Lentimonas sp. CC4: one gene and its partner. Each later gene encodes a partner of the first gene's protein in a complex. Links are inferred from orthologs where the notes say so. Each region holds a gene or a part of one and is shown on either strand. Other genes may lie near its edges.

Evidence for each region. The genes of interacting proteins can lie anywhere in the genome.
Region 2: pnp (region 1) and rny share a complex: the UniProt entries of both Bacillus subtilis proteins name them as parts of the possible RNA degradosome complex. The link is inferred for Lentimonas sp. CC4 from one-to-one orthologs.

The regions. Positions count from the first base shown.
Region 1 is NZ_CACVBO010000001.1:3,634,570-3,637,604, reverse strand. The notes cover bases 1-2,959. They hold pnp (polyribonucleotide nucleotidyltransferase), read right to left. Parts: upstream 2,585-2,959; coding sequence 416-2,584; downstream 1-415. Other genes in these bases: rpsO (30S ribosomal protein S15), read right to left, coding at 2,823-2,959. Outside these bases: more of rpsO, read right to left, coding at 2,960-3,035. UniProt on the Bacillus subtilis protein: Involved in mRNA degradation. Catalyzes the phosphorolysis of single-stranded polyribonucleotides processively in the 3'- to 5'-direction. Necessary for competence development in Bacillus subtilis.
Region 2 is NZ_CACVBO010000001.1:1,486,923-1,489,925, reverse strand. What follows is about bases 45-2,971. They hold rny (ribonuclease Y), read right to left. Parts: upstream 2,308-2,971; coding sequence 781-2,307; downstream 45-780. Other genes in these bases: GZZ87_RS06515 (PHP domain-containing protein), read right to left, coding at 2,473-2,971; GZZ87_RS06525 (DUF481 domain-containing protein), read right to left, coding at 45-719. Also shown: more of GZZ87_RS06525, read right to left, coding at 1-44; more of GZZ87_RS06515, read right to left, coding at 2,972-3,003. UniProt on the Bacillus subtilis protein: Endoribonuclease that initiates mRNA decay. Initiates the decay of all SAM-dependent riboswitches, such as yitJ riboswitch. Involved in processing of the gapA operon mRNA, it cleaves between cggR and gapA.

The DNA of each region.
Region 1 (3,035 bases):
TTGATTCGGATACTGTGAGTGCCTGCTCGATCACCACCTAAGAGTTCGAGTCGGTTACTCGGTGGAATGCGTAGGTCATCGAGCGTCTGGGCGGAGTCGATCTGATCAAGCTTGACGACAGCGCGACGAAATAGGTCTGCCGGAAAGCCCTTGGGTGATGTATTCTCCCAGATCTTTTTTGTCTGCTTACCCGCGAAGCCTTTTGATCATTCCCGTAGGATTACCTTATCTGGTATTTTATCAATTATCAATAGTGGGCACCCTGAGGCTTAACTCGAATCAGGCGGGGAGACAGACAGGAATGTCTGTGTCACTTTCTTTGACTCTGAAACGACCCACAAAAAAAGCGGTCACCTTTCGGTGACCGCTTTGGAATATGAATGAATCGCGTGAGCGGCTCAGGCCGCTTTATACGCTACTCAGCTGCTTTTTCTTCAGCTTCGTCGGCTGCGGGAGCTTCCTCTTCGGCAGCTTCCTTAGCTTCTTCGAGTGCTGCGCGGCGGGAGAGGCGGACCTTGCCCTTATCAACACCGAGGCACTTGACGACCATTTCGTCACCCAGCTTGCAGATGTCTTCGGTCTTGTTGACGCGGAAGTCAGCAAGCTCGGAGATGTGCACGAGGCCTTCTTTACCAGGTAGGCATTCGACGAAAGCACCGAAGTCCTTTACGCCGCGAACGATACCGCGGTATGTCTTGCCGATTTCAATCTCAGCGGTGCATGCATCGACTTCCATGATCGCGCGATCCATGGATTCTTTGTCAGTTGCAAAGACGAGGACTTGGCCTTCGTCGTTGATGTCGACTTGTGCGCCAGAGACTTCAGTGATGCGGCGGATGTTCTTACCACCTGGGCCGATGAGTGCGCCAATTTTGTCTGGTGCAATCTTGATCGTGTGGATGCGTGGAGCGTGCTCGCGGAGATCCTTGCGGGACTCAGGGAGGTGCTCGGACATGACAGCGAGGATCTTCATACGTGCATCGCGATTCTGCTTGATAGCTTCGAGTGCGATGTCGAATGGAAGGCCTGTGATCTTAAGGTCAAGCTGGAAGCCTGTGATACCTTCTGGTGTGCCAGCAACCTTGAAGTCCATGTCGCCGAAGTGATCTTCTGCGCCGAGGATGTCAGTGAGGAGAACGCTCTTAGTGATCTTACCGTTTTCGTCCTTTTCAGTAACGAGACCAGTGGAGATACCAGCGCAAGGTGCTGTAATTGGCACACCTGCATCCATGAGAGAGAGGCAACCACCGCAGATCGATGCCATTGAAGTCGAGCCGTTAGAGCTCATGACTTCAGAGACAACGCGGATCGCGTATGGGAACTCGTCTTCTGGTGGAAGGATCGGAAGGAGGGAGCGCTCAGCGAGTGCACCGTGGCCGATTTCGCGGCGTCCTGTGAATCCGAAACGACCTGCTTCACCCACCGAGAATGGAGGGAAGTTGTAGTGAAGGATGAAAGACTTGCTCTTGGCACCACCTGTGAGGCCGTCGATGTCTTGTGTGTCACGGCTAGTGCCGAGCGTTGTAAGAACAAGGGCTTGTGTCTCACCGCGGTTGAAGACTGCAGAACCGTGAACGCGTGGAAGCACGCCAGTGTCGCAAGAAATGGTGCGGAGGTCTTCTGCGCCACGTCCGTCAACACGCTTACCGGTGTCGAGGATGTTTTGGCGGTAGAGCTTCTCTTGGATTTCGTCGAATGCGCGAGCGACGTCGTCACCCTTTACATTTTCGGCGCCAAGCTTCTCTTCGAGAGCTGCTTTGGTGTCCTTAGCGATGACTTCGATCGCAAGCTTACGCTCTGTGTAGCTGTCGAAGTTGAGTGCTGCTTTAACACCTTCGGCTGCGTGTGCTTCACAGAAATCAACGATTTCCTTAGGAGTTACAAGAAGAGGGAAGTCCTTCTTCTCTTTGCCGCAAAGCTCAGCGAGTTTCTTCTGCGCGACGATGAGAGGCTGGATTGCTTCTTGGCCATATACGAGAGCTTCGTAGAAACGATCGTCAGAGATGAACTCAGCAGAACCTTCGATCATCAACATTTCGGTTTCAGAACCGACGTAGATGAGGTCGAGGTCGGAATCGAGCATTTGGTCGTGAGTCGGGTTGGTGACGAATTCGCCATCAATTTGACCAACACGCACACAGCCGATTGGGCCGTTCCAAGGGATGTCAGAGATCAGAGTCGCAGCAGAAGCGGCGTTGACCATGAGGATGTCCGGCTCGTTTGTGAGGTCAGTCGCAAGGAGGAGGCCGATGACCTGCACTTCGTTCATGAAACCCTTCGGGAAGAGTGGACGAAGTGGACGGTCGCAAAGACGGGATGTGAGGATTTCCTTTTCGGAAGGCTTACCTTCACGCTTGAAGTAGCCACCTGGGAACTTACCAGCAGCAGTGAACTTTTCGCGGTAATCAACGGTGAGGGGGAAGAAATCTTGCCCGGGGCGGAGTGAGGAAGCAGCTGTGGCCGAAACGAAGAGTTCGGTTTCACCCATGCTGATGGTGACTGCGCCGCTGGCGAGGCCAGCGAGTGTTCCGGTTGAGATCTCGATACCAAGACCTTCTACGGTTACGTTGTGTTTTTGTTTCATTCTTTTATCTATGTTTTGCTTTATGCATTCTACGATACGTCGGGGATAGGACCTTGTTTATCGCCGGCCATGATCGGCATGGCCTGTCGTGTGTGATACAGGCATTCCTGCCTGTTTCCAGAATCACAGGCAGAAATGCCTGTGTCACGTAGCACAGGCAGGAATGCCTGTGTCACTCTGGGAAAGAAAAATGCCGGACTCCCGTTTGGGAAGTCCGGCATTGAAAAAAGTAATTCGATTATCGGCGAAGTTCGAGCTTCGTGATGATCGCTGTGTAGCGAGCGAAGTCTTTACGCTTCAAGTAATCGAGAAGCTTACGGCGACGAGCTGTCATTGCGATCAGGCCGCGGCGTGAGTGGAAGTCCTTGCGGTTGTCGCGAAGGTGCTCTGTGAGGTGCTTCACACGTGCTGTAAGAAGTGCGATCTGCACTTCGGAGGAACCTGTGTCACC
Region 2 (3,003 bases), 2.1 Mb from region 1 along the record:
TCAGAGAAAGAGCGACGATAGATAAACGCGGCGTCATAACGGTCAGTAGACTTATATCGGTCGCCATTATTCCTCTCAGTTTCTCGGTAGGTATATGAACCCGTTATTCGATAAAAATCGGGACGCCCCTTTGGCTTGATTTCTAAATTTCCGCGCAATGCAGTCTCTGTCCATTGACTGTCACCAGAGCTAATGTTCATTCCCATTCGCACATTACCTTTCCACGATTCAGGCGCCCGTAGGCCCATCAACTTTTGAACCAACGGTTGCTCTTCTTCCAAAATCCCCTGCACCTCCGCCATTTTCTCTGCGATCGCAACTTGAGTGTCCACTTTCTGCTGCGCCTGATCGACCACTTTCTTCGCCTTCTTCGCCTCCTGCTTCTCCTGCTTCTCCGCTGATTTAGATTGCACGCCCGGTGACACTGTCTGAGCTTTAGCCGAAGCGACCGCCACAGGAGGCATCATCTTCGGTTCAATTTTCACGATCTGTGCACGTGGCAACGATAGCTCCCCGAGGAGTGTCGACTTCAAAATCAGAAACTCCGCATTAGATCGCGGTAAGACCTCGCCGACGAGTCGCTCGCCGCTGTTAAGCAACACGACCTGTGGAGTCGCCGACAACGATCCACTCAGAAATACCACGCTCCAAGCCAACACCACCGAGAAGAAAGCTGCTCGAGATGACAGGAATGAGTGAAGTGGTGCGCGACGGGTCATAAACTGGGGATCTGATCAGATTAAGAATAGATGTAAAATTAAAAGCACGGAAGCCAGTCCATCAGACCGCAGTTTCAGTAAAGCGTTGCTCGCGAATCACTGTGATTTCAATCGCGCCCGGATAGTTCAACTCATCCTCGATTTGCTCACGAATGCGTAGTGCAATTTTACGCGCTTCATCTTCGTCCACCTTCATGGGCTCAACAATGACACGCACTTCACGGCCGGCCTGAATGGCATAGGCATCTGAGACGCCGCTTTGCTGCTTGGCAATATCCTCAATGCTGCGAACGCGTTGGATAAATCCATCAATCGACGAAGCACGTGCCCCAGGACGCACCGCAGACAATGAATCCGCAACCATGACCAGCCCCGCATACGCACTCTCAGCTGGCACTTCTTTGTGGTGGGCAGCCGCAGCATTCACGACGCGTGGGTCTTCGCCGTGCTGCTTAATAATATCCGCGCCAACTGCCGCATGGCTGCCCTCGTAGTCTTCATCCACTGCTTTACCCAAATCGTGAAACAGCCCCGCACGCTTCGCGAGCACTGGATCTAGGCCGATCTCCGCAGCGATCAATGCACATAAATTAGCAACCTCGACGGAATGCGCCAACGTATTCTGATTATTTGAAAGACGATAGTGCAGCTTACCCAGTAGTGCCACCACATCGGGATGCACATCAGTCAGACGCAATTTACGCAACGCCCCTTCACCAAGCTCGATGACATTGGCATTCATCGTCTCCTCCGCCTTCTCAACTTCCTCTTCAATGCTCGCAGGGTGGATGCGACCATCACGCAGCAATGCATCCAACGCAATCCGAGCAATCTCGCGGCGCACTGGATCGAAGCATGAAATGAGCACCGAATCCGGCGTTTCATCAATCATTAAAGTGGTGCCAGTGGCATGTTCGAACGTGCGGATATTACGACCTTCACGGCCAATGATACGGCCCTTCATTTCCTCACTCGGTAAAGTCACCACCGTAGCAGTAGCATCGTTCATCGGCTGACTCGTAATACGCTGCATGGCGGCCAATACGATACGGCGACTTTCTTCAGCCATTTCGGCGTCAGATCGCTTCAGCAAACTCTGGCGTAAATCACGAATCTCTTTCTCACATTCGCGCTCGGTCGCAGCGATCAACAACTTACGCGCTTCGACTTGATCCATTTGCGAAATCTGGTGCAGCTTCAGTCGATACAAGCGGCGGGTTTTCTCAGCCTCATGCTCCGAATCCTCCAAATTACGTGATGCACGGACGAGATCCTTCTCCTTCTCCTCCAACTTGGCGACTCTCTCTGTATGCCGTTCATTTGCTCGGGCTAATTCTCTCGCACGTAAATCCTGCTCGTCTTTACGAAGCGTGAAGCTGCGCTCTAGTTCGGCTTCCTTGTTCTTATACTCTAGTTCCAGAGTCGACTTCTCTTCGCGCCACTTCAATTGAGCTTCTCGTGCTTCCACATCGAGTTGTAAGCGCTGCGCTTCCTCGCGTCGCTCAAAGCGTCGTGCCATCAACAAATGATAAACAGTCGCTCCCACGAGAGCGCCGACCAGAGACCCCAAAATATGTTCAATTTCCATTACAATAACTGATACAAATCTACGTTTGGCGGGGTGACCAAATGCTACGAGCGACTGTAACCCGGGTCCCTAGGGCGAAGGACCATTTAACTAGTAGAGCGTTGATAGTAGGCTAATTCTGTAATTTCAAGGTAAAGTTACTGTCCCACCAATGTGTTCCGCGTCCTACTGCCGCTCAGTCAACCATTTTACCACACCTGCACAATCGCGACTATTGAGCACCTGCTCCTTTTTCAGCCACCCCTTACGCGCGATATTCACACCGGCATCAAAATAACTAAGCCCGTCCGTGCTGTGCGCATCCGGATTGATCGAGCACATCAAACCGCGCTCCGCCGCGCGCCGCCAAAGCCGCCAATCCATGTCCAGACGACGCGGATTCGCGTTAATCTCAATGATCACACGATTCGCAATCGCCGCATCGATCACCTTCTGCAGGTCAACTTTATATGGCTCGCGGCGCAGTAAAATACGTCCTGTCGGATGCCCGATCATCGTCGTAGCGGGATGCTCAATCGCACGAATCACACGCGCAGTCATCTCTTCTTCGGATTGGCTAAACGAGGAATGCACCGACATCACCGCATAATCCAAAGCATCCAAAGTGCTGTCTTCTAAGTCCAACGAACCGTCGGGTAAAATATCACATTCGATGCCAGAGAACACATGCACCAGCGATGCACCCGATTCGTTAAA